Regions from separate parts of the Paenibacillus sp. GCM10027629 genome, predicted to be linked through region 3. Evidence: riboswitches for the same ligand, from Rfam matches in the RefSeq annotation. Region 3 holds a riboswitch; each other region holds the start of a gene.
The links. Region 3 has a riboswitch for cyclic di-GMP ahead of ACFQZR_RS07940 (IPT/TIG domain-containing protein). Riboswitches for the same ligand answer to the same signal wherever they lie in the genome.
Positions count from the first base shown of each region.

Region 1 (10,696 bases), on a different contig from region 3:
ATGCTGTGTAGTAGAAGATCGCTTCTTGCGTTCCATTTGTGAACGTGTAATCGATTGTTGCTTGTTCTGCTTTGTAGCCTGCAACTTCTTTCGCATCTAGCTTGATTGTTTTGCCTGTTACGCCTTCTTCAACTTCAGGCTTCGCAAGTTCTTTGTTCGTTCCTTTTTCAAGGTACTTCACAGTTACTTTTTGCGCTGCTGCTTTGAAGTAGAATACAACCTCTTGGTTTTTCTCAGCCGTGAATTTGTATTCCTTTGTGCTTTCCCCTACTACTGTGTACCCTGCAACATTCGCTGCTTTCAATGTTGTTGTTGCATTTGTTGTTCCAGGTACTGTAATCGATGGTGCTACTTCCTTATCAGTTCCTTCTAATAAATATTTTACTTTCACTGACTGTGCGATTGCCTCGTAGTTAAACGTAACTGTAACGTCTTTATTCGGCATCGTACCTGTGACTTGGCCACCCTTAACCTCCAAGCCACTTCCTGCACTGACACTTACATCCTTCAACGTATAACCTTCAAATGACTTGCTCTGGATGTCTATTGACTCGCCTTGAAGTTTCTTAACATCTTCTGCCTTCTCAAGCTCGATGTTCCCTACTTTATACTCGATTTTGATATTGTAAGGAGCTTTCGCATAACCGAACCAAATTGTTGGGTTAGGCTCACCATATGTTAATGTTACATCTTGAGGACTAGCACCCTTCTTAAGAAGATAACCTTCCACAATTTTTGCCGTTACCGTATACTTCTTGTTAATATCAAGCGCTTCATTGCCATTTTGTTTGAAGGACTCGCTATATAATGGTGCAGCAAGATCTGGTCGATCAACCGGCTTATTTTCTTCATTAACCGGCGTACCCTCAGCATTGACCCTGTACCCTTTGACCATAATAGAACCTTTACCAAAGCTTACTTTGGGAACTTCAAAATCTTTGGATGCAGGTTTATTATTCACATCCGTATATTCCATATATGTCTTACCATTGGTCGGATACAATGTATTTGGATCTGGGTTCTTTGTTGAATCCAGCTTCACGATGTAAGTCATCGTTGCTGGAGATCCTTCAACGATGTTTCCGATTTCCCACGTAATCGTTTCTGTTGTGTCGTTCCATTTAATCGTACCTTGCGAAACTTCAGGTCCCTTGGTTTTGTCGAACATACCGCCCATTGGATCAATGACTTTTGCGTTTTGTGCTGCGTAAGAAATCTTACTGGATAGTTCCGCGAAGACTTTTTCTAACTCAGAACTATTTGAAGCGTAATAGCCACGATTCTGGCTGTACTTCAGTACGTTTGTAGCGTTGGTGTTATCCCCGACTTCAAGTCCAATGGAATACATTTGGATCCCTTTATCCATCGCAAGCTTCGCTTCAGATATCGTCCCTTTTCCATTGTCAGTTACCTTATACTTACCTATTTTATAGCTGTAATCGGTCCATCCGGAGTCCAAATCATAACTTCCGCCTGATCCGATTGTATACGTGTAATCGAAATTCGAAAGCGCAAAGCTTTTCGTTTTGTCTCCTGGCCAAGTATAATCCAAAGCGTTAGAAGCCTTGTAGCTATATGTCGGTTCCCCATCACTTAAGAGAACGATGACCTTGTTATCCGCCTTACTTGACTTTAATAACTCATCAGCGCGGTGAATTCCTCCTTGGATATTCGTACCTCCACTCGGAGAAATATTGCCAATCGCCTTTTTCAGCGCATCGATCTGTCCGGCATTCTTGAAATCCGAAACATCCGTCACATCACCAGCAAAGGATACAGCGGCAATTCTTGTGGTCGAATCTTTATAAAGCAGTCTGTCCACGAACTTCTGGGCAGATTCAATCGCTTTGGACATCCGAGTCCCTTTCATACTACCGGACCGATCAATCACCAAAACTACGTCCGAACTACTCTTAATGTTCTTTCCTTCAACCGTTAGGGTTACTTTCCATTCCCCTGGCGTGCCTGTCGGTTCGGCCTTCTTCGTCAGATTGACCGCGCCTGGATTCGGCCAGACCAGATCGTTCGAAGCCGCCGCAGAACTCACTGGCAACGTGCCAGGAATGAATCCTGTAAAGACGGACAAGATGAACATCCATGTCACTACAAGTCTAAAACCTCGTCTCATGTCTACCTCCTATTAATATATTATTTCAGCTCCTTGGAAACGCAAAAAAGTCCGACTGCAATAACAACTGTTAGCTGCAGCCGGACTATCATAGGTCAAAGACCATTAGACTCCGAGGCTTTGCGACCTAACCTTTCGGTTAGTGTGCCGAAATATATAATTCTAGTCGTTGCAGATGGACATTATGTAGGTCTAAAGTAGGATAAAGGAACTATTTACATTGACTAATATATGCCACGAATAGGCGCAAAGTCAATTGATTTCGGGATTCTTGAACCTAAAGTTATTTTAAACTACGGGCTATAGGGCTGGGTTGACTCGTTACAATGAAGTTGCATATACTATAGAAGTAACCAACAAAATCAATCACATGAGGTGGAAAGGATATGGAAATTTTGTCGACTGTTCTTAGAAGAGAATTACCTTAACACGGGAGAAGTCTGCCCATTTTAACGTTAAGTGAATCCGAGAACAGTAGATAAAAGCCAATCCCTTTCTTACGAAACCTATATGATCGTGGGCGAGGTGTATTCACCTCGTCTTTTTTGTATATTCCACCATAGAAAAATAACGATTTCGTCGTTCATACAACCATGAATTGTTTCTTACGAAACAGAAGATTGCGAATTCTGCTGTTCTCTCGATTCAGCCGTAGCACAAGCTAAATTGAAAGGGAGAGAACAAGAATGAGTTTATTAAGCATTGAAGACGTTACCCATATGTACGGAGATAAATTGAATTTTCGCGAGATCAGCTTCCGCCTACTGCGCGGAGAGCATGTCGGCCTGGTCGGCGGCAATGGCGCGGGAAAATCGACTCTGCTCCGCCTGCTCGCAGGCGAGATTTTGCCAGATTCCGGGCGCATCGATTGGATGCCGCAGATCAATGTAGGCTATCTGCAGCAGCATATCCATTTACAGCCCGGGACGACGATTGCAGCCTATCTGCAGAGCGCATTTGCACATTTATATGATATTGAACGGCGCATGCTGGGCATGGCCGAGAACATGGCCGAGGCAGACAACGATCTAGACACGCTATTACGGCAGTACGGCGAGCTGCAAAGTCAACTCGAAGACTCGGATTTTTATCAAATCCACGCTCGGATTGAAGAGGTCGCTGCGGGTCTTGGCATTCTGGATCTCGGCATGGAGCGTGATGTCAGCAAGCTGAGCGGCGGCCAACGAACGAAGCTGTTGTTAGGTAAGCTGCTTCTTGAAGAACCTCACGTATTGCTGTTGGATGAGCCGACCAACTATCTCGATGATGTGCATATTGCTTGGCTGACGGGGTATTTAAAAAGCTATGAGCATGCATTCATCGTCGTATCCCATGATGAGCATTTCCTCAACGAGATCACGACGGTCATCTACCATCTGGAGCATCAGACCTTGAGGCGATACCCGGGGAATTACAACAATTTTCTGAAGAGTCATGAATTAAGCCGTCTGCAATTGCAGCAAGCTTATGAGAAGCAGCAGCAGGAAATAACACGACTTGAGAAATTCATCGATAAGAACCGTATTCGTAAGGCAAAGCAAGCGAAGAGCCGGGAGAAAATGCTCGGTCGGATCGAGCTCATCGATAAACCTACAACCGGACCACAGCCGCGCTTCAGCTTCGAGGTGCGTCAGAATCCCGTAAGCCATGTCATCACAGCAAAAGGCATTCAAATTGGCTATTCGACGCCGTTGATTGCCCCTGTCAATTTGGATGTGAAACGCGGGGAGAAAATTGCGATCATTGGCCATAACGGGATTGGTAAATCGACCATGCTGCGTACCCTGCTAGGCCTCATGCCTCTGCTTAACGGTACTCTTCAGGTAGGGGATAACGTGAAGGCAGCCTATTTTGCCCAGGAAAACATCGCTTCTGACCAGACACCCCTGGAGAGGCTCTTAGCCTTCCGGACCGATCTAACGCAGCAGCAAATTCGTAAGATGCTTGCAATGCCCGGCTTGACCGAGAAGCATATCCGGCAGCCCCTGCGCCACTTGAGCGGTGGAGAACAAGCCAAGGTGAGGCTCTGCGAATTAATGCTCACGGACAGCAACGTATTGGTACTCGACGAACCGACAAACCATCTGGATGTGCGAACGAAGGATGCCTTTCGCGAGGCGCTTAAAGCCTATCCGGGCACGATCCTGCTCGTATCCCATGAATCGGAATTCTATCGAGACTGGGTTACGCAAGTATGGCGTGTGGAAGATTGGTGCCGTGGTGCAATAAAAACGTAATTAATGATAGAGGACGAAAACAAGAAGAACCTGTGCGAATCCTTCGTATAAGAAGGAATCGGCACAGGTTCTTTTTTATGTAGGCCGCTACGACGTCCTTTTACCAACCGAAATCGATCGTATCTCCCGTCTCGCAATACGTCTTCAAGTTACTCAAAATCATCCACCACGAGCTCTGCGTGTTATCGTAGGATGGGTGGCCCTCCGTCCACTCATCATTGATCAACGTGAACTTCGTACAGTTGCCCACGGTCTCAAGATTGAACGTCATTCTGGACTGGAACTCTGCATGGTTCTCACGATAAGACGGACCTGCGTGCTCCGTACCGCTATACGTCTTATAAGGCTCGTAGGCGAGGACTTCACCGTACACATGAACGGTCTCATCCCCATCCGCACCCGGTCCGATATAAGCATAACGGCTACCGATTTCAAAGGTAGACTCTAATACGCATCCGAAGAAGAGCTTGCGCGTATTCTCTGGGACGAACATGGCATCCCACACTTGCTCTGGGGTTGCTTTAATATACAATTCATACTTCAATGGAACTTCACGCATTCCTTCGTTCCTCCTTCGATTTATGCAATACATATCAAGCGCATAACTATGCTAATATGATTATAAAACGTAATTATGCCCAAGTATTGTAAAAACGCGACAAAATGCACGCAGGAAAAGGAGCGGCTATTCATGAAACCCGAAATTGTAAAACCCAGTATGGGCGTATTGAATTTATCCCGTGGGACACATAAATTTCAACTGACAAGGCATGAGCCATCCGAAGATATCGATCAGTTCGTGAAGCATTTCTGGATCGTCAGCTGGGATTTAACTGAACAAGCCCCCTACTTGCAGGAGGTTGTACCGAACCCTTGTGTGAATCTCGTCATTGAATCGAATCGAAGCGCCATTTTCGGTGCTGCGAAGCAGAAATATACGCACCACTTAGAAGGTAAAGGGGTCGTATTCGGTGTCAAATTCAAGCCTGGCGGGTTCTATCCGTTCATTAAGCAACCGATCTCCGAGCTCGCGAATCAACCGATGCGCATTCAAGATGTATTCGACGTGGAGATCGGAACGTTAGAGCAGGAGCTGCTCACGCAAGAGAGTGAGTCCGACATGGTCCGTCTAGCCGAACAATTCATTCGCCCAAAGCTCCCGCCATGGGACGACCAGGTCGAGTTCATCAATCAGATCATCGACCGCGTAAAGGTGGACCGTGAGATAACGAAGGTGGACGAGATTTGCGATCTTTTTCACCTGAATAAAAGAACGCTGCAGCGTCTCTTCGACCAATATGTCGGTGTCAGTCCGAAATGGGTGATCCAGCTCTACCGATTGCAAAATGCCGCTGAGACGATCGAGCATCAGCCGCGCATCGATTGGTCCGAGCTCTCCACGGAGCTAGGTTATTATGATCAGTCGCATTTCATCAAGGATTTTCGCACCATTATCGGCAAGACGCCGGACGAGTACGTAAGGGAGCAGTTAAAGTGAAGGACACCTCTCGGGTGTCCTAGTAATTAGCATCTAAATCATATTCTGAATAATAAGTCCACCGATCATTGTCTACCCAATCCATACTGATTAATAAATCATATACATGAGGTCCAATTACCTTACTATCCCCATTATATCGTTGTGTGAATTCAACTTTGGCATTTACCACTGCATGTGATTGATCAACATATAACACACGTGCATTCATCAATTTATGAGTGGTAATTGTTTTATTGAACTCTTCTTTAATAATATCTTCATACTTACCGTAAGTTACTTTTTCATTCCATTTCTTAATTACCGTTGGAGAAATAGATTTAATAGCAGTCTCATAATTCTTCTCATTCATTGCTGTGTAATATGTGTTTAAATCTTGTAGTACCTTACCGATTTGGTCTGATTTGTTTACTAGTAATCCATCCGCTGTAACATCAATATTTTTGGGGACATCAATCTTCAAATGTATAGGATCCATCTTTGAGATCTTCCAACCTGATTTCTCTTTATTCAAAACAAACCTAGTCTCTGACGACTCATTCAATACTTGAGTTTCATAAGAATAACCCGCATGTACAACTGCTGTATTATTGTCTAGGTACTCAATCTTATTAACCCATGTCTCATAGTTTTTAATAGGAAACACCCGAGGAAACGATTCACTCGCTTCATTCACATACAATATATCAGGATATGGATAGTCTTGAGAAAACAAATCTGACAATGGTTTGTGCTTATCCTCTTGTAGATATCCTGTTAGAGTTTTTCGAATAGAATCATCCGCACCGTATCCAAACTTCGTAAAGGTAATTCTATTATAATCTTGATTATATACTATCTGATATCCGAGAGCTTCTCCGATAAAACGTAAAGGAACGTATATACTTCCTTCTATAGTACGGATAGGTTCCGGAAGAAAATATCTTTTATTTTTATACTCTACTATATCTTCACCCATCCATAAGTACATCGTCCCACCATCAATCTCTGCAGAGATTTCCTGTGCGTCCTTATCAAAACCTATCTTGGCACCCATTGCTTCAAACAAAGATCGATAAGGAATAAATGTCGTCCCCTCGATTACAGTAGCTCGTGCATTTAGCTTCACACCATTAACAATAATTTCAGTTCCCTTAGCGTTTGCTGCAAAACTCACAGCACTGCCCAATAGTAATAAACACATCGATACACAAACTGTGAATAATTGTTTTTTCATTTTTCTGTTCCCACCCATATTATGTAATAACTCTATATATAGCATTTTTTTCCACGTATTCATAGGAAAAAACCTTACTTCAAGAAGTAAGGTTGGGTGATGCCGCGGTATCTTTGCGCTCCAGACTAATCCAGACCAATCCCGCGGCCATACATACGGCACCGGCTAGCTGCCAGCCTGAGAATGATTCGCCGAAGAAGAGATAGCCCGCCGTGACGGCAGAAGCCGGTACCACATAGCGGAAGAAATTCGCGCGTGCCGCGCCGACCTTGAACATGCTCGCATTCCATACAACGAAGGAAATGACCGTGCAGATCAGCACGTTATAACCAATCGCGGTATAATGCGTCGCTGTCAATGCGCTCCAGTCCACTTTGCCCCAAGAACCAAACGTGAACGGAAGCATGCCGATTGCTCCGAACAGGATCATCCATGTACTCACCCGCAGAGCAGAATACCGTTTCATAATTGGCATGCAAGCCAGGTTATAGAGTGCCCCGAATATACTCACACCCAGCGCTAGACCATTCCCAATCATATGGTTGGAGGACAAATCGAGTCCTTCGCTTCCTCCAAGAATAATGAAGCATACGCCGATGATCGCTGCAACGCCGCCTGTCACGAGACGAGAGGAAATCCGTTCTTTCATGAACAAAGGCCCGAACAACGCTGCACAGATCGGCCAAGGTGCTACGTTCAATAGCGATGCGTTCGCCAGCGTCGTATATTTGATCGAGTACATAACGGCGATCTCGAGCCCCGTCACCCCAAGAAGTCCAATGACAGCGAGCTGTAGTGCCACTTTCACCGGGATACCGATACTTCCCTCCGTCACCTTCAATAGCAAGAAGAAGAACGGTACGGCAAGCCCGAATCGAAGAAACGTGAAAAGAATCGGATCGAACGTCTCCATCGCCTGCCTCGATACCCCAAAATTCGCTCCCCAAATGGCCGCAACCAGCACCAATCCAACGTAATGCACCCATTTCCTATCCATATAAAATAGCTCTCCCCCATCGCCGTTCATCGACTAATATCATCCATCTACTATGCAGTGTGAGGGACAAAGGGAGAAATTTCAATCTATTTCTTATTTCAATGAATGTACAGCTCTCTTCTTATTCACACTAGTCCCCTTAACCGCTTCACAAAACACAAGAACGCCAGCTGCTAACGAGACGAGGAAACATGAACCAGCGAGCAACGGATACAGCGACCATTCTAGAATAGGCTGCCCCTGGAAGGTCTGCCAGCCCATCGCAACCAGTCCGAGCATATAGGCGATTCCCGTGATATGGATCAAACCGCTGCGCGCCGAAGATTTCCACCGCGTCTGTTCTGAGAGCCACGCAACAAAAGGTAACGCTTGAAGTGCATGGAACCCTAACCCATGAAGCCAGATAATATTCCCGCTAGCGCCGATAAATCGACCGTTATTCACGGAAATCCAAATACCCGCAGCGAATGAAATGAGGACCGAGATCATCGCATATCGAATGCTGAGCACAAGCTCGGGGCGCTGCTTGTAGATTTTGGACCGGAAGTAGAACGCTGCTAAGAACAGATAGAACAACACGAGCAGCAGCGCAACAATAGCGAACCCATTGCCAACCATCCGATCAAAGGCTGAACCGTCTAACACGAATCTTGGATTTACGCCGCGGAAGTTCTGAATCGTCTCTGCACCATAAGAGTAGAGCGCCAGCAGAATATAAGACCATCGGAAGATTAACCTTCCTCCCTTAGACATCCCGGAGAATGGAATCAACGCTGCTGTGGAGATTAAGAATATGCCTATCGCTGCATTAAAGGAGAAGGCTTTCGATACATCCCCGTGTGGTGCCACCTCACCTCCGAATAGTAAGGTCCATCCCCCGCATATTCCCGCAAGTAAAAACCCAAGTAAACCTACGAATACCAACCATTTCTCACCTTCAAAAAATTTCACTTTTTGCATTCCACGCTACACTCCTCGCACCGTTTTTCTTGATGGGATTAGTGTATCGCATGAATGTTTTTCCAAAAATATCCTACGGTCTAGAATTCACCCCCGACCGGAGATGGATCTTATTACTGTCTTCAGACGTAGAAAAAGAGTGCCCTTGGGCACCCTTCTTGGAATTATGCAGCCATTGATTTCGATCTCACGTTATGGAATTTAACGAAACATGCCACTCTCCAGCAGACAATGTAACTGAATGTCATAAAGTTGAGCAGGAAGCTTAGCGTGCCTGGATCCATGCCCTTCACGGTTGCAATCGCAATGAAACGCAGCGCGAATATCGTAATGAGGAGCAGGAACATGATCTTATTACATTTGATAAAGGTGTTACCCGCTTCACGCACTTCGAAGTTCGTCGTTAGAATGAGCGGTATGGATAAGACCATCCCTGCAAGGGCTGCAATAAGCAGCTGTTCGCTCTGAATATGAAGACTCGGATCGAGCAGTTGAAGCATCGATGTACTAATATAGAGAATCGGCAGGACTAACGGAAGCCCTGACTTGGCTATTGGCGATTTCATCCCACGCTGCAGACCGCGGAAAATAAAGAAAAATATGATCATTGAAATAAACATAGAATTGATTGGACTCATTTGAAAACCACTCCCTCAAGGATTCGATTTGATAGTCTTAGTATCTCGAATTTGAGGCATCGCAACCAGTGAAATATGTAATTTGATCGAGGTTACAAAAGTCACCTCATGCATGTGACGAACGAATCTCAAGTGATGGGGAACAGCAGGACGAATTCTGTCCCTTTGCCCATTTTACTGCGAATATCGATCTTGCCGTTCATCTTCTTAATCATATTAAAGGCAACGGTCATCTCCAGACCCGTTCCTTTCTCCTTCGTACAATAATACGGGGTGCCGAGTCTTCGAATCTGCTCTGCGGTCATCCCGCCCCCTGTATCGCGCATACTAATCTTCACGTAATCATTCCACGGACACACTTGCAGCGTCAGCATGCCGCCTTCTTGCATCGCCTCAATCGCATGCTTGCCAATGTTAAGCAGGGCCTGCCGGAATTTATAACGATCCCCTGTAATATAAAAAGGTCTCTCCTGGGCAGGTATGACATGAATCTTGATCTGATTGTAATTCCCGTACGTCGTCAGCACATTCGATAGATACAAGAGCTCATCTTGAATATGCAATTCTTCCGTAATCCCGGGGTCAGGCTGCGCCAAGGCGAGGTAATCCGTAATAATATGCTCCGTACGATCAAGCTCCTCAAAACAAATCTGCTGATACATCGTCTTCTTCTCGTGGTCCAGGTGATCGGAGCCGAATAAATGAATGAAGCCCCTCACTGCAGTCAGCGGATTCCTGATCTCATGCGCGACAGACGCCGCCATATCACTGATGATCTTCATCTTCTCGCTCTTAATGACCTCTTCCTGCATGTAGAAATACTTGTTCAGGGACTCAATCAGATACACGTAGAAGGCGACGATGACAGCTTGTAAGATGTAGGTCTGCAGAATCGTCCAAGGCTTGATGAACAGAATCCCGAACTGCCCAATCCATGTGAAGTATACGGTTAACGTGAGAAATTTAATCAAGAGACTTAAGCAGACAGCGACCCCGATTTTGCAAATCGTTTTCATACCGTC
Region 1 covers NZ_JBHTGZ010000014.1:460-11,155, forward strand. The annotation lists partial or broken gene ACFQZR_RS24910 (MucBP domain-containing protein) at 1-2,128, opposite strand, end outside; cyclic di-GMP riboswitch class I at 2,201-2,287, opposite strand; gene ACFQZR_RS24915 (ABC-F family ATP-binding cassette domain-containing protein) at 2,815-4,365, shown strand; gene ACFQZR_RS24920 (SRPBCC domain-containing protein) at 4,466-4,924, opposite strand; gene ACFQZR_RS24925 (DUF6597 domain-containing transcriptional factor) at 5,057-5,863, shown strand; gene ACFQZR_RS24930 (copper amine oxidase N-terminal domain-containing protein) at 5,883-7,079, opposite strand; gene ACFQZR_RS24935 (DMT family transporter) at 7,159-8,076, opposite strand; gene ACFQZR_RS24940 (hypothetical protein) at 8,170-9,036, opposite strand; gene ACFQZR_RS24945 (CcdC protein domain-containing protein) at 9,201-9,674, opposite strand; gene ACFQZR_RS24950 (ATP-binding protein) at 9,803-10,696, opposite strand, start outside.
Region 1: another riboswitch for cyclic di-GMP. It lies ahead of ACFQZR_RS24910 (MucBP domain-containing protein); the one in region 3 lies ahead of ACFQZR_RS07940 (IPT/TIG domain-containing protein).

Region 2 (10,696 bases), on a different contig from region 3:
TTAATTATATAAACATGTCCAACCGTAACGGGATCAAACCCAGAAGGGTCAATCCAATTGATAGGATTATTCCACACATACGCATACCCATTCTGACTCTGCGGCTGTCCTAATGTCCCCTTATACGTATCCTCACTCACAAACCGCCCAATCTCTGGCTTGTAATACCGCGCACGCGCATAAGTCAGATCGCTATAGAACTCATAGCCTAATCCCGTGTAACCGAACAGGTTATCCGGCCCCGGCCAGTTCACGTCGAACTTCTTCGCGTCGAGAGTTACTCCGAATTCATCATAATGGTAGCGCGAGGACATGCGTCCGTCTTGCTCTAGCATACCGAGGTTGCTGCCGATCATGTCGTTAACATAGTAAAGGGTTTTCGGTGCAACACCTGGTTCGGCTCCGCCTTCGCCCGGTACACGCTCCCATCCATTGTTATCGTCATATGCAGGGAGATAATTCATACTTAAGCGCTCTAATCCTACACCGTAGACATAGGTCTGTTTCCATTTGGTCTGATCTGCTTCGGTTACTTGGATTGGTTCTGGGAGTTCAAGACTTACGTCATTCGTGTAGTTAAATTCCCAATGCTTCTTCTTGAACTGCTTCTCCCATCCGTCACGCGGTCCGCCTGGGTGATCATCCGGGTACGTATCCGGGTCACCTGGGTCGGTCTGGCCGCATTTCTTGGCAAGTCCCGGCGGGATAAAGCCTGGTGGTACCGTATGGCATTTGTCTTTTCCATTACCATTACCATTGCCATTGCCGTTCCCGTTTCCATGGCCATTACCGTTACCATTGCCATTCCCTTTGCCGTTACCGTTACCGTTACCGTTACCGTTACCATTTCCATTGTTGCCCTTCGGACCATGAGCAACATCAATGCTCATTTGCACGCGGTTGCCGTCTCCATCATAGAGGTAGCGCGTCACATCACCTTTTGGATTGATCTGCTTCTGCAACCGATTAGCGTCATCCCATATATACTGCTCCAAGATACGCTCTTGCGGCTGTGTCGAAGCATCCCCGAATGTCGTAATAAGCTGATCTAATGGATCAACATAGGTTGCGTCTGCGACAGACATCTTCAAACCGTGTTCATCGCCCTCATTTTCGTAGACCGATCCGGTTACGGTTGTCAGATTGCCGCGAAGATCATACATATATTGCTTGTAGCTCTGCGGTCCATTCTGCCAGCGCACCAATTGATCGGCAGCATTGTATTCATACTGCTCAACATCGGTCAGATCTCCGAGTAGGCTTGTCTTTGATAAGCGATTGCCGACACCGTCGTATGCATAACGCGTGGTTACGGCTCCTTCGCCCATCATCCGCTGCACTTCGATCAGCTGATTCAGTGCATCGTACGCATAGTCCGTAATGACGCGATCTTCATCGCTCGTCTTGCCTGCTTCGGCGTCCTCATCGTCTTCATCTTCCATCCGTTCTTGATGGACGATATTGCCGACCGGATCATAGCTGTACATCAAATGCTCTAAGGTCTTGCCGTGCTGATTCTCTTGCTTCAACGATATGAGCTGTCCAAGCGCATCATATCCATAAGAGCTCTGCGCTTTTGTCGGCAGCATTTTACTCAGAATACGTCCGCTCGCGTCATACGTATAGTTCGTGGCACGTCCCTGTCCATCAACGACCTTCGACAGGCGATCTGCAAGATCGTATGTGTACGTCACCGAAGTCTGATCCGGATAGATCACGCGGCTACGTTGGTTATTTGCTCCCCATTCATAACGAATCGTCTGTTGACGCGCGTCCGTCACTTCGGTAAGGCGGTTCAACGGGTCATAGGCATACGTTGTTTGTCCCTGCGCATCGTTCATCGCCGTCCGTCTGCCGAGTGCGTCATATTGATACGACACTTGCTTGCCATCCGCATAAGATAGCTGCGCCAGCCGGCCTGCCAAATCATAACCATAGGAGGTCTGCAGTCCCTCTGGGTCCATGACCGTCACGGCTTGCCCCATGCCATCATAGGTTAGCTCTGTTGCCTTGCCCAGCGGATTCACGGAACGAATCAATTGACTACGCAGATCATACGCATATGTCGTCGTTCTGCCCATGGCATCGGTCTTGGCCACCAGATTACCAACCGCATCGTATTGGTAATTCGTCTTCTGCTGCATTGCATTCGTCACCGAGGTTAATTGCCCCAGTACATCATAGGCATACGAGGTCACTTGCTGCTTCGCATCGATCAAGCGCTCCAGCTGGCCGCGTGCATCATACGCAAGATGCGTCGTCGCGCCAAGTGCATTTACAATCGAGGTGACACGTCCCAGTGGATCGTAGTCATACTTCGTAACGGCCCCGCTCGCATCCATGCTTGACGTCACTTGTCCAACCGCATCGCGCTCCATCTTCTGACGTTCACCCATCGGATTCACCATCGCGACGAGCTGACCCCGCGCATCGTACTCGTACTTGACTACCGCGCCATTCGGACGCGTCACTTGTACCAATCTGCCTGCTGCATCATAATCCAACTGCGTCTGCTGCCCCAGCTCATCTGCTGTCGTCACCAGTTGACCCAGTGCATCGTACTCGTACGAGGCGACAAAGCCCAATGCATTCGTCTCTTGCACCAAACGGCCTAGCACATCATATGAGAACTGTGTTACCGCACCCGTTGGGTCTGTAATCTTCAACGGCAAATTGCGCACGTCATATTCAATCCTCGTGACGCCTTGATTCGCATCCGTCCGTGTAAGCAAGTTGCCGTTGCCATCATACGTAAACGTCGTGCTGAATCCGTTCGCATCAATCATCTCCACCAGTCGATCTACGTTATCGTAGACGTACTGTGTTGTCGCGCCGTTCGGCTCCTTCGTCTCGAGGACATTGCCGACCGCATCATAGCTCTGCGTGGTCTGTTGCCCTTTGGCATCCGTCACCCCCGTCAACCGATCGAATGAATCATAGCGATACGAAGTGACCGCACCTGCTGCATCCGTGCTCGATACCAAGTTGCTGTTGCGATCATAAGCTAGTTTCTGCTTCTGTCCGAGTGCATCAATTACCTCGGACACACGGTCGCGAGGGTCGTAATTCGAACGGCTTACGCGGCCCAGCGCATCTACCGATTCGGTAACGCGGTGCAGTGCATCCCGCTTCATTTGCTGTTGATGGCCCATCGGATCGATCACTACCTGCAAGAACCCGAGCGCATCATTCTCCAGCTGCATCTTCTCGCCCTTAGCATTGGTGATCGATGTTACCGTACCACGACCGTCATACGTTAGTTTTGACACTTGCCCCAGCGAATTCGTTATCTCACTCAAATTGCCGCGAGCGTCATAAACAAGCCCAGTACGCTGTCCCAGCGCATTGATCATTTCTACCGGCAAATTATTATCGTTGTAAGCGATTGTCGTCACGGCGCCTGCCGGATCAACCACCTGGATCTGATTGCCACGTTCATCATACCCATATTTCGTCATATTCCCGTTGCGATCCGTCTTGCTCGTCATATGGTCGTTTGCATCATACGTGAATAATTCGCTCGTACCGTCCGGATAACGAATCGCCGTCTGTCTGAACCGCTCATCGAAATCAAAAATTTTGACGCGTCCCAACGGATCTGTCGTCGTGGATTTCCGATTCTTCGCATCATACGCAACTTCGGCCCAACCGCCTGCAAAATCCCGTTGGCGTACGACCCGGCCCTCAGTGTCATATTCGTTCAGCAGCGTTGCTGTCTCATTCGGATTGTGCATCTCCGTCATCTGATGCTTATCGTTGTAGCCAAACCCGATCTCTGCACCGTCCGCCAGCTTCACCGCTATCAAGTCATGCGTCAACGGGTTATGGCTGTATTCAATCGCGCGCCCTGTCCCATCTGCTACACGCACCAGCTTGCCACTTGGGCCGTATGTGAACGTTAGCGAACCGCTGTCACTGCTTACCTGTTCCAAAACTGTACCGCTATAAGTTAGTTTCACTTGATTGCCATTCGCGTCCCGAATCCGCTGCAGCAGCCCGTCTTCCCGGAAGGAGTACGTCCATTGCTGAGGAGTCGACAGAGTATACGTCTCATCCGCGTTGCGCTGCAATTCATCATAAACCCCGAGCGGCCGCTCATAATGACCGTCCGGCTTCGCCAAATAGACATCGGATGCGCCTTCCGGTCTATACAAGATCATCTCATTGCCGTCTCCCCGCTGCAGCCGCCACTCATACGAATGACGCCAGCCAAAACCGATCGCTCCATCGAACGAATCCCGGCTATGATAAGCGATGTTCATCACGAGCGGAATCGGACCATCCAGACGCATATTTTCATGCTGGAACAGAAAATCTCCCGTCGCAATATTAATCGGATCCCACCATACTGGAGGGTGGGCTCCATCCCGATTCGCAATCTTCTCGAACGTCAGCTCGCCAAGATCGGATTCCAGAATATTGCCGGCGAGCAGCGGATCTTTAATGAGCAGGTGCATGCCCTTCTCGACACTGTCTGGACAGCCTTGCTGATCGTTACAAGTCCGAATTCGGACGTTATTGAAATCTGCGATCTTCTTAACACCCGCGACGAGCGCATCTTTGCCCGCGACTTTGTAATAATACCCGGCGAGCGCTTCCCACGTCACATTCCAGGCTGGCGCTTGATAACGAAGCACATTCAGCATGTCCGACGGAACGCTCGACTTATTATCTGTGCCAATCGTCCGCTCCGCCGTAGCCTGAATATGTGCAATCTCATACAGCGGGAGCTTCACCCGAACTTCCCACTCACCGACAAAGGCTTTCGGCTGCTTCGTCGCTTCTTTCGGGAAATTCGTAAAGTCCTCAGCTACAATCTGCATGCCTTGCGACCAGGTGCGCTGCGGCTTAACGATAATATCCGAGGCAAGTACTACCTCATCTCCCGGCACTTGATCATAATTAACCCGCTTCGTTGTACGCATCCGAACCGTTACTTTGGAGCCAATCTCCCCGAGACCGCGCAGGATATGCGTCTCACTGCGCAAATCCGGTACCACATCGAGCGCTTTCGGGCGCATCGGTGGCGAATTGACGACGGAGACGTCGACATCCTTCTTGAACTGCGCGAACTTATCTGTCGGGGTTACACATACTTTGTAGTCCCCATCCGCTATTGGACGGCCGTCGATTTGACCGTTCCACTCTACCTTGTTATCTCCTTGCGGATACGTCCCACTCTCAATATCTCCTTCCCCGCATAAATCAATCGTTGCAGGATGCTCCATATCTTGAAATTCCCATATAATGCTCGTCTTCGGCGCATAGACCGAATTAATCGGCAGCGGATCCACTTTCATCTCAACCGTCGCCGCTTGTGCTTTCTCCACGCCGAAGCCCGGAACCATCGGAATGCCCGTCAGCAATACGACGACTGCAAGCATTCCGCTAATCCAGGAGCGTATCATCTGCTTATATTTTCTCTTCATCATCATTTCTCCCCTAATTCAACCTATAGCTTCCCTTGATTCTGCAGCATCCGCAGCAGCATTACGACGCCTTGCGCCCGTGTCGATACTTGGCCCGGATGAATATTCATCCCTTCGCCGGTCAATAACTTACGTTCCAAAGCACTCGCCATGAAAGGTCTAGCCCACGCACTCACCTTAGCCCCATCCCGATATGCATCCAGAATACTTTCGTCCGTCACCTTAAGCGGCTGTCCCGCTAACCAAGCTTCCGCACGCACGAGCATTGCCGTCATCGCTTCGCGCGACAGCTTCTCATTCGGATGGAACTTCCCTTGATCCCCTTGCACAAGACCTGCTTGTACCGCCGCTTCTACATGCACGTAACTCCAATGCGACTTCGGCACATCCACGAAACTCGGCTCATTCCCGAGCAGTGCCTGAAGCTTCAATGCACCTGACAACATGGTCACGAATTGTGCACGGGTTAACGGCGCATTCGGCTCGAATTTTCCGGCGCTGACCCCTTGGACGAGATGGCGTGCCGCAGCCGTCTCAATGGCTTCCTTGGCCCAGTGCCCCTGAATATCCGAATAGGTAATATCCGTGAGCTGCAATCCATACGTACCCGGCCCATCGATCTCCGCCACCATTTCCTTGCGTTCGTTATCCCATCTGCCACCAATATCCTCCCATTTGCCTGCCGACGCATCGAACGCATACACCGACAATTTGCTCACCTGATTCGGCTTCATCTTCGACACATCCACCGGGATATGCAGCGTAAGCGGCTTTACAGTCGCTTCCTTCCAGCTCAACTTCACGACAGGTCCTACCGGATGCGAATTAGCAGCCACCTTCTGCTTAAGCGCCTTGTCCCAAGCCGTCGTGACCGTTAACGTCAGCTTCGAACGCTCTTGAAAAGCATACTTCGGCACGTTCAACGAAATCCCAGACTTCCGCGCTTCCAACACGCCGCCATCCGGGCCGATTTCAGCCTCTACCAACTCATCCATTTCCATCGAAATCACTGAATTCCATGAACCTGGCGTTCCCGCTGTGGAAGACTGCCCCGTAGTACCGCCTTCCTCTTGACCCTCTTGACGCGTCATCGTCTTATAGACCAATTTCTTCTGATCATTCATAACGAGAAGGCGATCCCCGTCGAAGAACAGATCCTTCTGATTGATCTTCCCTGATGTGACCTGCCACGTCTTACCTGTCCCCATATCTCCTGCAAAAATCTGAAGTACCCCGTCAACATATTGCGTCCAAGCCGCATAAGAATCGCCAAGTGCTGCATGCGAAAGATTCTTCCCGGTAAAAGGAGGAACAAGAACCATCTTTTGCGGCGTCTGCATATCCTTCAAATCATATAAAACGACGGATGTCGTATCCTCGCCACCTTCATCGCTTCCTCTCTTGAATGTCAGGACGCGCGTACCGTCAAATGCATAAGAGCGGAACGCCTCTCCCTCATCCAGCACAATCACCTTCGTCGTTGCACCTGTATTCACGTCATAGAGATACCCTGCATCCTGATACCAATATTTTGTAAAAAACACTTTGTCATTCGCAATCTTCGGATAATCTCCATCACCAATCACCTTTTCCGTACCGGCCTTGAGATCGTACAAATACACTTTGTGACCCGATTCCCCCCATACCACGTAACGTCCATCCGATTGCGGCGAACCTAAATGTCCAACGGTCTTGCTGATCTTCGTTTCTTTACCCGTCTTCAAGTCGAACATATAGATATCCCAGTCCTCTTCGCCCGGAGCCGTATTTCTTTTATCCGCCCAGAATATGAGATCACCATGAATCGACAGCTCTCTTTTATACGATTTCACCGGCGTCAGCAGCTTGGATTGATTCGTCTTCAAATCCCGATACATCACTTGGCGCGTCGTATCCGCACCCGTGACGAACCACACCATATTCGAGCCCGAAATTTGAATATCCCCCCCTTGCATGTCCACCTTCGTCACTTCATCCTCCGTCTGAATCTGTACAGCAGCATGCGCACTTGGCGCAGCCAGCACACTCCATGAAGCAACTGTTAATGCACAGCAGAGCGCCGCCATCCGAAGCCGGTACTGCCATCCTTTCTTTCCTTCTTCCGTTCTTCTCATCATCGATTCCCCCTATGGTCTTTTTTGGGCACACAAAAACCAAGCCTTTGAGCGGCCCGGCGATCATAGTACGAATGTACCTTAGACCCGTGGCTTTGCGTCCCCGTCTTTCGAACGAGTTTGCCTTGGTTCATTCACTTGGTTCATAAAAGATTTAGGTTCTATAACCTAAATTCACGCGCGATCTTCATCGATCAAAAACCTGCATTTCCTTTTGGTGGTAAAATATACCTAACCAAAAAATTACATTCGTCATCCACTTCTAAATTCCTCCAAATTCGATTCCAAAGTCATAAAAATAAGTCGAAATACCTAGAAATATGTCATTTTCTGAAAAGTTCTTCTGTCCAGACATACCACGCCAAAAAACCGCTCAGCGGTTTCGCCAAGCGGTCATGTTCCTACTATTAATCTTTACTTCATGAAACTGAACCTGCAGCCCTTTCCCTACATCTGAATCGATTCGATCATCTCATGCACAGCATTCTGCCACTCCCCCTTCACATCTGCGGGACAGGTGAATGTGATTTCCAGAAAAGCGCCGTCTAATTCAGCCCAAGCCACGAGATGATACGTGTCGCCTGCCTTGGATGGAACGATGACCTCATTAATCGCGATATGCTTCCCATGGACTTGCTGCGTCTCATCCTTCAACCACTCTAATTTTACACCTTCATATTGTTGTTCGAAGATCCCTCTCATCTTCAAACGTCCCATATCGATCCCCTCATCCGTCACCAATTGCTCAGGATCATGCAGCATTTCGAGCTTCACTTGATTCGCTTTATCGGTATAGATCAATTTCGAATTTGTGGAGCCTGACGATTGTGCCTCAAGGCCCTCCGGAAGCTTCAATGCCATCAGATCCGAGAATACTTTCGTCATGCCCTGCCCATCATTCTGGCCTTCATCATTCTTTTGTTCCTTCTCGGCAGTCTCTTCACCCTTTTGTTCTTGCTTTCCCCGTTGATCTAGCGGCTCAGCCTCTATATTCATTTCTGCCTTTGTTTCTTCCGCACCTGGAACCGAGCAAGCTGAGACACTGGCCACAACTCCGAATACGAACAACACCGCTATCCATTTTTTCATCCATCATCATCCTTTACTCAAGATTTCATTACTCATTCAAATAGGTTGTGATCCGATTTGCGATCAGATCCGCAACAGCTTGCTCCGACTTTTGTCCGCTAAAATAGGCTTTCGCTTCCTCTTCAATGATCGATTGAATCTTCTTATCTTCTCTCACCGTTGTCTTCGTATCGGCGACCATCTGTTTAAGAACTTCGAGGTCTTCCTTGCTAACCGGTACGGAAGATCCCGTCGGCGACTCCACCGAGCCTTTATTCTCAAGGTCCTTGAACATCTTCTCGTTCACCGATTTGTTAATGGAGAAACCCTGCAGTCCCGGCAGCATCTGCGCCTCTTCAGACATCAGGAATTTCATGAAATCCCACGCTTCCGCCTGGACGTCTGAGTTCGCGTTGATCCCGAGCGTCCTATTCATGATGAATGAACCTCCCGATTGCTCCTGCAAAGCCCGTGGCTTGTTATAGATCTTCCCTTTCTCATAGAACATGGCTGGTCCGACAAAATAATCTTCAGGAGATATAATCATCGTAGGCAAAAAGTAGGATTCATCTGCAGCAATCTCGGCCTTCGTGACGACTTCATCATCATACATCTTCTTCACTTGCTTCATGAGTGATGAGAATGCGTTCGTGTCGAAACGCTTCTCATCCTTCACAATCCCTGCATAGTTATCCGAGAACAAATAGTTCAGCATCTGCTCCGGAGGCGTATTTCCCGTCGCATGTTTCCGTTTCCCTGAAGCTGCCAAGCTTTTACCAACCGTTGTGAAATCGTTCCATGTCCAGTTCGAATCATCGAATGTCACGCCTGCATCCTCAATCGCCTTGGCATCCCCCATCATCCTGTCCAAGAAGAATCGTAAAGGCAGCGTGTAGAGACCTCCATTCATCTTGGCACCGTCCAGAATATTCATCTCATATTGGCTGGCATCAAAGGACTGATCCTGCTTCATCAGATCGCTCAAGTTAACCAACACTTTTTTATCGACATACTTCACGACAGGCAGCCCCATCACATCAAAGGCAATGATATCTGCCCCTTTACCCGATAAGAGTTCGGTGTTGGTTATGTTTATATATTTTTCCCCCTCCCCTTCATAGCTGGCATTTGGGTCCTTCATATGTGCCTTAATCTGAATATCCACATTCGGGTGACTCGCTTCATATTTTTTCTCCGCCTGTGTATAGACTGGATCAGCGCTGAAGACGGATAAGACGACGGTTTTTTTCCCCTCCTTCTTCTCGTCGCCGTTCTGCCCGCCGGAGCAAGCAGCCAAACTCATGGAACATGCAACTATCAAACATACGATCGAACTTTTTCTCATCTCATTCCCTCTCTCCATATGCAAAATCTATTAATGCGTGTTCAAAAAGTCGGCATTTCAGCACCGAGAAGGTTGCGAGAACCTGAAGAAGGAGGAACGGAGTTTAGGCGAAACCTAAATGAGTACCGGACTTCAAAGGTGAACGCAAGATTCGATGTTGATTATGCTTCTTGAATCACTTCGTGATCAAATGATGACTTTTTGAACAACCTCTATAATAAGCGAACGCACTAGACTCTTACGCGATTACCTTCCGCTAGCGGCTCGTTGCTCTCCACAATGATGGCATCATTCATATATACCCCTTGCACGAGGGACTCCTGACCATTCGTCCCCACCAATCGGACTGGGGCTTTGCGGACGATAAATGTATTCCCCAGCGGACCTCTACGTTCTTCGACAACAAGTACGTAGCTGCTCTTACCTTCGCGATGAATCGCTTGGTTCGGCACGAGCAAGGCCCCCTCGTCCTCTTGTGATTGCGTTAGATCTACATTTACCAAGTCGTTGGCCTCCAAATCTTGATGCACTACTTGTACAACGAATAGTTGATTCGATGTATCGGGAGTCGCATTCTCCCCCTGCGACGGACTGCCATCACTAGTACTCGTCGCATTTCGAATTTCACGAATCGTCCCTTCAACGGGTACGTTCGTGCCCTGATGCTCTACTTGAACTTTGAGCTTATCTCCTGTACGATACTTCCGCCCCACGGCATTCGGTATAACAATCTCGAATTG
Region 2 covers NZ_JBHTGZ010000017.1:98,817-109,512, reverse strand. The annotation lists gene ACFQZR_RS26135 (DUF6531 domain-containing protein) at 1-5,435, opposite strand, end outside; gene ACFQZR_RS26130 (S-layer homology domain-containing protein) at 5,453-7,546, opposite strand; cyclic di-GMP riboswitch class I at 7,591-7,678, opposite strand; gene ACFQZR_RS26125 (hypothetical protein) at 7,991-8,632, opposite strand; gene ACFQZR_RS26120 (ABC transporter substrate-binding protein) at 8,661-9,932, opposite strand; gene ACFQZR_RS26115 (efflux RND transporter periplasmic adaptor subunit) at 10,187-10,696, opposite strand, start outside.
Region 2: another riboswitch for cyclic di-GMP. It lies ahead of ACFQZR_RS26130 (S-layer homology domain-containing protein); the one in region 3 lies ahead of ACFQZR_RS07940 (IPT/TIG domain-containing protein).

Region 3 (10,696 bases):
GTAAGTGAGTAATTGTGCTTCTACTCCATTAATATAAATTTTGCATCCTGTATCAAAACCGCTACCGTCAATGAAAACACTCGTCCCACCCGTAATAGGCCCACTTGTAGGAGAGATCTGGGTTATAACTGGTGCTGGTAACTTTGGTGGAGTGTCATAAGTAAATGTCCCTACACCAGCAGCACCTGTCGAAGGATTCGTAACAACGATATTTACCGGGCCGCTTGTTACGCTACTTGGACTAATAAATTTAAACCTAGTGTTATTGTAATAAGTAGAAACTGGAACAGGTACGCCATTTACAGTTAATTTCATATCTGGATCGAAATTTTTACCGTCAACATAAACGTTCGTACCTCCGGCCATAGGACCGTGATTGGGTGTTACCAACGTAATTTCTGGCATTGCCGCTTCATACGTATACCCTTGAGCCTTGGTAATTGTCCCCCCATCAGGATTGATAATCGTTACGTCAACATTCCCAAGGTACCCGTCTGAACCTGGCGCCTTTACACGCACTTTACTCGTACTATAATAAGTATCGATTACCGCTGGCTTATTGCCAAATTGAATGATCGCTTTTGATTGAATATTCGTTCCGCTAATAATTACAAGCTCTCCACCGGCTACGGTACCCTTATTAGGAGAGATATCAGTAATTGTAACTGGCAATGGTGCAGGCTTGATATAAGTATATCCAGCGACTGCTGTAGTTGATTGATTGTCTGGATTAGTAATTTTCACATCTACTGCACCTTCATTTGTAACTGATGGTACTGTAACCTTAATTCTATCACTTGAGTAGAACGTGTTCACAACAGCTTCTTTATCCCCAAAGTATACTTTCAATCCCTGAACAAAGTTTGCTCCATCGATGTAAACAACCGTTCCTCCGTCAATCGGACCGCTGTTCGGTGTAAGCGTTGTAATCGTTGGAGCCTTCGCAACAGGCGGTGGGTTATAGGTATAAGCATTTATGCTAACGCCTTCCTGGCCGTCCGGGTTTACAACCTTGACATTAACCGCTCCGACTGCCGTCCCAGCTGGGGCCGTTACTTTCAATCGAGCACTGGAGTTAAAAGTATTGACTACAGCTTCTTTATCCCCGAAATATACTTTCAATCCTTGAACAAAATCTGCACCATCGATATAAACGATCGTTCCTCCAGTAATCAGACCATTGTTTGGTGAAAGTACTGTAATCGTCGGAGCCTTTTGAACTGGTGGTGCATTATACGTATATCCATTTAATTTAGTGCTCTCCTGCCCATCCGGGTTTACAACCTTAACATCAACTAATCCAGCTTGCGTTCCGGCTGGTGCTGTTACTTTCACTCGAGCACTAGTGTAAAAAGTATTAACCACAGCTTCTTTTCCGCCGAAATAAACCTTTAAACCTTGAGTAAAATCTTGTCCGTCAATATAAATGGGCGTACCTCCTGTTAATGGCCCGTTATCGGGAGATAATCCACTAATTAACGGTACCTTCGGCGGGATCGGCAGATAGGTAAAACCATTTGTTTTCACAGCTTCTTGAGCATCCGGATTCACAATCTTCACATCAACAGAGCCCTCGGTAACCGCCACAGGTGAGGTCACAACGATTTTCGAACTTGATTCGAATGAACTAACCACAGCTTCTGTTGATCCAAAATATACCTTTAAGCCCTTAACAAAATTAAGGCCCTGGATCGTCACGCTTGTGCCGCCACTAATCAAGCCATTATCAGGTGCAATGCTCGTTAACTCTGGAGCAGGTTTTACTGGTGCTGGATTATAGGTAAAACCATTCGGGATTGTCACACTCTCTCCATCTGGATTCACGACTTTTACATCTACAGCACCTGCCGATTGACCTGCAGGAGTTTTTACTTTAACACGCGCAGTAGAATAATAAGTTGTAATTTGTGCTTCCACAGATCCTATATATACTTTTACTCCGGAAGCAAACTTGCTACCATCTAAAAAGATGTAATCGCCGCCAGCCAATTCACCAATATTTGGGGAAATCATGGTAACCGTCAATTTCTCAACTACTGGCTCATTATAAGTAAAACCATTCGGGATTGTAAATGACGTACCATCGGAATTGGTTAATGTGACATCTACAGAACCCGATTTTGTCGCTTTCGGAGATTTTACTCTGAAGTACGTTGAATCTGTATACACGTACATTGGAGCAATCTGATCGCCAAACTTAACTACAATACCCGGTGTGAAATATTTGCCGTTAATCTTCGCAACTGTACCGCCTTCTAACGGTCCATTGTTTGGATCAAACGAGGTAACCACTGGGTCTGCTTTGTAAGTGTACGGTATTGTAGCCTTTTGCCCATCTATATTCTTCACCGTAACCGTAACCGTAGACTGTGCCCCAGCTGGAACTGTTGCCGTAATTTCATTCTTACTCACTACGTTGATATTCGTTGCGCTAGTCGTTCCAAAAGTCACTGTAGCACCTGGTCTGAAATTGTCCCCCTTAATCGATACAGTCTCTCCACCTTCTGGTTTGCCGAAGTTCTGCTCAATTGAAGTGATAATCGGTGCTGACAAATTCACTTGTATTGCAACCGAAGGAATCGCCTTTTGACGCGCTGCCCCAGCATAGTCTTTATACGTAATGGTAGAGGCAGTTGTCGAAGCCTGGAAAGTACCTTTCTTGTTCGGGTCTTTCGGCTTTATCTTGTAGGTAAACGTTAACTCACTATTCTTTAATTCCTGAAAGTTCCATGTCAATACATTACCATTGACTATTGGCTTCGGTATATTTGAATCATACGAACCGGGAACAATATCGAATTCAGGTGATACAATGTCAGTTACTTGAACATTGTATGCACTTGCCATACCTATTTCCTTAACAATTGCTGCATAAATTTCGCTTAATCCTACTGAACCTAACACAAAATGATGGTGAGCAGATGTCGTTGCCATTTCCTTCAACAATTTATTTGGCCCGCTCGTTGCAGGATCCTCATCTTTTTGAAGTAACGCAATTGTATAGAACACAATCCCTGCATCCTTTGCAGCCTGCGCTTTTTCCTTTGCATACTCGTATGCCGTACCTTTTGGCTCGGTTGCATCACCATCCGTCATAATGACGATAACCGGTTGAGCTTCCGGGCGATGGTTCTCAAGCTCCTTAATCGCTAAATCAATCGCATTTCCTGTTGCTGTTGCTCCATTTGCTTCAATGGATCCAATATAGCTCTTAGCAGCTTCTTTATCAGTCGTCAAAGGGAGAGATTTTGTTAAGTTTGCAGAACTAAAATCAACAACCCCAACGCGATGTTTAGTCATATCCATTAAATCGACAAAACCTTTAGCCGCATTCTTAGCAGCCAACATCTTATCTTCACCATGGTTGGGTTGGTAATCCGGCTTCATACTACCTGATTTATCAATGATCAAAATTACGTCATTCGGCATGACAACATTCACCGGAGGAGTCCCCTGGATGTTTAGCTTTACTTCCGCCTCCTGTTCTGTTGTAATTACCGTTGGATTTACAGTTTTCGATACGGTTACATAATCATTAGCAGCCGCATACGAAGTGGTTTGATATGGTACCATCATCAACACAAGAAGAAGTACCATCATCATATTTACCTTCTTAAAAAAAGATTGCATACTTATCCTCCTTTTATTTTTTGCAATATAAAAAACAACAGCAAATGCCATTGTTTCTATCAAGTTGGAACCTGGCAATCTTTCAATTTCTTGAAAGACCCATGGCTTTGCGTCACTGCATCACTACAGTTTTGCTAACATTTTCGATTGTCTTCGTTCTCGAGTCCCATTCATAATAGTTCTTTTTAATTGGATAAAAATACATTTCTCTTATTATTATCGGTTTTTAATCAAGATTCTTTATGGAAAATAGTAAAAAATAACTATTAATATCAAGAAATTTAGAAAAAATAAGATACTTTCATGCTTTAGAACAAAAAAAATTCCCACATCATTAATGATGTGGGAATTTCTAATATCTATTCGTGCCGAATCTGATTGCGCAAGTACCCATCAATAAAGGCATCCAGATCGCCGTCCATTACTGCGCCGACATTACCTGTCTCGACAGATGTCCGATGATCTTTAACCATACTATAGGGATGGAATACATAGGAACGAATCTGACTTCCCCAAGCGATATCCGACTGTTCTCCACGAATTTCATCAAGTTGCTTCCGTTGCTCCTCGATCTTACGCTCATATAACTTGGAACGAAGTACAGTCATTGCCCGCTCACGGTTCTTGATCTGTGAACGTTCCGTCTGACACGTTACGACGACGCCCGTCGGGATATGCGTAATCCGAACAGCGGAATCCGTCGTATTGATGTGCTGACCGCCCGCACCACTCGCACGGTACGTATCGATCTTCAAATCTTCCGTCCGAATGTCGACTTCCACATCTTCCGAAATCTCTGGTACAACATCGCATGATACGAACGAAGTATGACGACGACCAGATGCATCGAACGGCGAAATCCGTACCAGACGATGTACACCTTTCTCCGCCTTGAGATAACCGTAAGCATTGAAGCCTTTGATCAGAAGGGTTACACTCTTGATCCCCGCTTCATCCCCTGGGAGATAGTCGAGCACTTCCACTTTGAAGTTCCGTTTCTCCGCCCAACGGGTGTACATCCGCAGCAGCATTTGGCCCCAATCTTGGGACTCTGTACCACCCGCTCCAGGATGCAGCTCAAGAATCGCGTTGAACTTGTCGTATGGCTGGTTGAGCAGCAGCTGAAGCTCGAATGTCTCCAGCTTGCTCATCAGGCCCGCCACATTAACATATAGCTCTTTTGCCAAATCTTCATCCTGCTCTTCTGCCGCAAGCTCGAGCATCATCGTCGTATCTTCATACTCTTGATTCAATGATTGATATTGATCGACGGCCGATTTGACCACGTTTAGCTCAGCAATAATGCCTTGGGCACGCTCATTGTCGTCCCAGAAGTCGGGCGCAGCCATTTTGACCTCGAAATTCTCAATCATCTCTTGCTTCATATCTAAGTCAAAGAGACCCCCTAAGGTCAGATAATCTCTTTGCAATTTCACGTAAATCCTGTTTCACGCTTGGTTCGATCATTCCATCCACCTCATCTGGCTTCACATTCGTCGTTAGACGGGAAGATTACTTCCCGTGGCACTGCTTATATTTCTTACCGCTGCCGCATGGGCATGGATCGTTGCGTCCGATTTGTGGCTCGTTATGCACTGGTTGCTTCGTCGCAGGCTCGCTGCTGTTGTTCGTGGAGATTTTACTCTCTTCGACAACCGCTTGACGCTCCTGGTTACGTTCTACTTGTGCTTTCATGATATACGTCGCCACATCCTGCTGGATTTGACTAATCATCTCATGGAACATTTCGAAGCCTTCAAATTGGTACTCACGAAGCGGATCCGTACCGCCATATGCACGCAAGTGAATCCCTTGACGCAGATGATCCATCGCATCAATGTGATCCATCCATTTGCTATCCACGGCGCGAAGCACGATAACCTTCTCGAACTCACGCATCATTTCTTCGCCCATGATTTCCTCACGTGCTGTATAGCGCTCTATAACAAGACCCATGATGAATTCCACGATCTCTTCTTTTTCCTTGCCCCAAATGTCGTCTTTCGAAATTTGGTCGGCTTCGAGGAGTGTGTTGTTCGCCCATTCTACTACTTCATCCAGTTCCCAGTTCTCTGGGATATCTTCCGAACAGTGCGCTTCGACAATACGTTCGATGGTCGGCTTGATCATATCAAGGACAATTTCACGAATATTATCGGAGAAAAGAATCTCGCGGCGCTGCTTGTAAATAATCTCACGCTGCTGGTTCATCACATCATCATACTGAAGGACAATTTTACGAACGTCGAAGTTGCTGCCTTCAACACGTTTCTGAGCGGACTCAACCGCACGTGTAATAAGACGGCTCTCAATCGGTGATTCCTCATCGAAGCCCAGACGATCCATCATACCAGAGATGTTCTCTGCACCGAAACGTCTCATGAGCTCATCTTCCATCGACAAGTAGAATTGCGAGGAACCTGGGTCCCCTTGACGTCCCGCACGACCCCGGAGTTGGTTATCAATCCGACGGCTCTCATGGCGCTCTGTACCAATAATATGCAGACCTCCAAAATCGGAGACACCTTCACCTAATAAAATATCCGTACCACGTCCAGCCATGTTCGTCGCGATCGTAACGGAGTTCGCAATCCCTGCATCCGAGATGATCTCCGCCTCTTCCGCGTGGTATTTCGCATTCAAGACTTTATGCTGTACACCTTTGCGCTTCAGCATTTCCGAGAGAAGCTCAGAGTTCTCGATCGAAATGGTACCGACGAGCACCGGTTGCTTATTCTTATGACGTTCTACGATTTCATCGACAACCGCTTTAAATTTACCCATTTCTGTCTTATAGACGACATCCGGCATATCCTTACGAATATTCGGACGGTTCGTCGGGATCTGAATGACTTCAAGACCATAGATCTTCTTGAATTCTTCTTCCTCCGTCTTCGCTGTACCTGTCATCCCAGCCAATTTGCGATACATCCGGAAGTAGTTCTGGAATGTAATCGTCGCAAGCGTCATGCTCTCGTTCTGAACATCGAGATCTTCCTTCGCTTCAATCGCTTGGTGAAGACCATCGCTATAACGACGACCTTGCATGATCCGACCTGTGAACTCATCGACGATCAAGACTTCACCATCTTGAACGACGTAGTCAACGTCACGACGCATGATCACGTTCGCTTTTAACGCTTGTAACACGTGATGATTCAAAGTCACATGGCTTTGATCGAACAAGTTTTCAACGCCAAATGCTTTCTCTGCCTTCGCAACACCGGCATCCGTCAACGCAACGGATTTCACTTTAATATCAACCGTGTAATCCTCTTCGGCCGTTAAACGACGAACAAATCGATCCGCAGCAAAATACAGCTCCGTCGATTTCGCGGCTTGTCCTGAGATAATGAGCGGTGTTCTCGCCTCATCGACGAGGATGGAGTCCACTTCGTCAATAATACAGAAGTATAGTGGGCGTTGAACCATTTGCTCGCTATAGAGCACCATGTTATCCCGCAAGTAGTCAAATCCGAACTCATTGTTCGTTCCGTACGTAATATCGCAAGCATACGCAGCCTGCTTATCTTCATGACTCAACCCGTTCAGGTTAACCCCAACCGTCAAGCCTAGGAATTCATAAATTTGAGCCATCAATGCACTATCCCGCTGTGCGAGGTAATCATTGACGGTGATGACGTGTACGCCTTTACCCAGCAATGCATTCAGGTAGACTGGCAAAGTACCTACAAGCGTCTTCCCTTCCCCTGTCTTCATCTCTGCGATCTTACCTTCGTGAAGGACCATACCGCCGAGCAACTGTACATCAAAGTGACGCATACCGAGCGTCCGAATCGAAGCTTCACGCACCACGCAAAAAGCTTCTGGCAATATGTCATCTAGCGTTTCGCCTTTTTCAAGACGCGCTTTAAATTCCTCCGTTTTCGCTTTCAACTCTTCGTCCGAAAGCGCCTTATACGTCGGTTCCATTTCGTTGATTTGGTCAACCGTCTTCATGAGGCGTTTCACTTCGCGCTCGTTCTGGTCGCCAAATATCTTTTTAACAAGTCCTAGCATGGGTAGACCCCTTTCGTATTTCGTACAAACAGATGGTTTGCATTAAATTGTAACAGTTTGTGGGTATTGTCGCAACAATCGAGTATGGACATTACGTATATACTTACGCGCTAACAGGCCGGATTGTTTCGAAAAGTTTCCATCAAAAATATTTCCATTCTGTGTATATCTTAAAATTGTAATTCCTATGGGCTTCCTAAAGCTAGAAAAAGCCTGACTCCCCGGAGAGGAGTCAAGCTTTGTAATTCACTTCAATGTATATTCATTTCAATGTTTGTTGATGCTAATATCAATCTTGTTCGATCAAGCCGTATTTACCATCATTACGACGGTACACAACATTCACCTGATTCGTGTCCATATTGGAGAAGACAAAGAAGTTATGTCCAACCATGTTCATTTGCAAGATCGCTTCTTCCACATCCATTGGTTTGAGTGTGAAACGTTTCGTACGCACCAGCTCGAGAGTATCCTCTTCATCCTCTAGTGCAACTGCTGTGGAGCCTCCGTCAACGATTAAGGATTTCAAGCTGCCCTCTTGACGGAATCTGCGGTTCAATTTGGTTTTGTGTTTACGAATTTGACGCTCTAACTTATCAATCACAGCGTCAATCGAAGCATACATGTCATCTGTCTTATCTTCGGCGCGGAGCATCAAGCCTGGCAGAGGAATCGAAACCTCAATGCTATGTTTGTCCTTGATTACGCTCAATGTAACATGAACCTCAGAGGTAGGCGGCACTTCAAAATACTTTTCCAATCTACTTAGCTTTTTCTCTACATACTCTCTTAAAGCATCTGTCACTTGGATATGTTGGCCTCGAATGCTGTATTTCATAGGGCACTCCTCCTTTGCTTAGCTCTATTATAACACAGCTCTGGGCATACTTCAAAATTCCTTTACAATGTAAATGACGTAGTTGTATCCTTTGATGGGTGCGTGTCAAAGACTGTTCAGAACTATTACAGAAGTGTTGCAAAAGAAGTTCTAGAAGCAACTCCAGATGCAAATAAAAGCATGCTCAGAAGTTCATAAGCAACAATTTCACAAGCAACAAAAAAACCCTAGAACATGTCTAGGGCTTTCTCTAGCTAAACTATCGATTTAACCATCGAACCTTATGTAGCTCGGCATCAATGCCGGTATGATTATAATTTAATTACGTTAGCTGCTTGTGGTCCGCGAGCACCTTCAACGATGTCGAACTCAACGGATTGACCTTCTTCTAAAGTTTTGAAGCCTTCAGATTGGATCGCGGAGAAATGTACGAATACGTCCCCACCGTCAGCAGTTTCGATAAAACCATAACCTTTTTCTGCGTTAAACCATTTCACTTTACCTTGCATTCAAATACATTCCCTTCGTCTTCAAATGAAAGTGGAGTATGTCCACAAGTCCGACTATACCACCGTATGGAAGCGGTGTCAATGATTTTAGGGAGAATAATGTAAGGGTTTACATTCGCTTCATTTTTTGCTAGTTGAATGTGGCTAATCTGCGGATTGCTGGTTGATATTGGTAGGATGCTGATTGCATATAGTAATTTACAGCTTTATTCATATTACCTGTAACTTCATTAAAGACTCCTAAATTATACAACGCTTTATAGCTTCCAGTTCCAATGACACTGTCATACTTCACGCTCTCCCCAATTTCTAGACAACTTAAATAGGACTGCTCTATTCGCGGAAAATAATCAAGATACTTCTCTGGATTGGTTATCATAAGATCCAAGAAGAACACTCCGCATACAAAATGAAAATCTACGTAGTCTTGTAAATAAAATTGCTCGTTCTCTATGACCAAGAGTCCCTCTTCCCAATGTTCCGTAGCAACGATCGCATACAGAAATGCTACTATAGCATTCGGTGCAAACGCCTCTTTTCTTGTTAGCAACTCGTAGGCTCTTTTAAAATTTTCATAAGCCAATTGATGCTGAGATAACCCTCGATACTCTTTAGCAATCTGATAATAAAAATATGGATCTTCCGGATAGTCATTAATTTCCTGCATCAAGATTGGAATATTGCGATCCGATTTGTTCTTCTGATAGTAGCCGTCATGCTGCACCTCAACATCGAGATTAATTCGCGGTAAATCAGATTGGACCTGCTCATGTATTCTTCCTCTATAGAATATGCCCGAAGGAAACAGTCTTGTAGCAAACGAATACGCATATCCAATCCCTTCCTGATCGGCAAATTTACTGACAATTTTGATCCGCCCAAGTGCGTGGTATTGATCTAAGAAGCTCCTTATTGTTTCTCTGCAATCATTCGAAATATACTCATCTGCGTCAAGTACTAGATTCCAGTTACTCGTCGAATGTTCCAAAGCAAAATTCCTAGCATCCGCAAAACTACCATTCCATTCAAAATCATAAACCTTAGCATTGTAGGATCGAGCAATCTCTTTCGTGTGATCTTGAGATCCCGTATCCACAATTATTATTTCCTCCACTAGACCCTGCACATTATCAAGGCATCTACTCAATGTCGATCCTTCATTCTTGACGATCATGACTAAGGCTAAAGAATTATTCATAGCGTTTATTTCCCTCTGTGTAATTAATTTTAAAGCCTACTTTTTACTTTATTACAGTATATCCATAATTGGATAAGAGAAGTTGGTATGATCCAAGATCATACCAACTTCTCTTATTTCTTACGATCTACAAAGTATCCTTCTGTCTGATAGTACACATCTGAATAAGCATTCTTCGACATTGTACCTATCCGAAGTTTATATATCTGCTCCTTGACCCAATCTTGGCACTCTGTGAGCTTATCATGCAGGGATTGTTCCAACACAATACACTCTTGAATTATTTCCCTTGTATCAGCATCTTGACCTAATTGAGAAATCCAGGGTGTTAACCGATCCCTTAACAGTGCTTGTTCCTGCTGCAACACTGCTAACTGCTCGAGATGCTCTTCTGCTTTGAAGTTAAGCTCGTGCAGTTGAACAGAAATATCTCTCATCCGATGCAAATCTTCGATAGCTGCTTTCAGATTCATGCATTCACCTTGGATTGAGCATGTAACT
Region 3 covers NZ_JBHTGZ010000005.1:430,372-441,067, reverse strand. The annotation lists gene ACFQZR_RS07940 (IPT/TIG domain-containing protein) at 1-3,630, opposite strand, end outside; cyclic di-GMP riboswitch class I at 3,693-3,776, opposite strand; one part of gene prfB (peptide chain release factor 2) at 3,990-5,024, opposite strand; one part of gene prfB (peptide chain release factor 2) at 5,026-5,097, opposite strand; gene secA (preprotein translocase subunit SecA) at 5,143-7,650, opposite strand; gene hpf (ribosome hibernation-promoting factor, HPF/YfiA family) at 7,940-8,488, opposite strand; gene ACFQZR_RS07920 (cold shock domain-containing protein) at 8,800-8,997, opposite strand; gene ACFQZR_RS07915 (glycosyltransferase family 2 protein) at 9,128-10,171, opposite strand; gene ACFQZR_RS07910 (hypothetical protein) at 10,309-10,668, opposite strand; gene fliS (flagellar export chaperone FliS) at 10,665-10,696, opposite strand, start outside.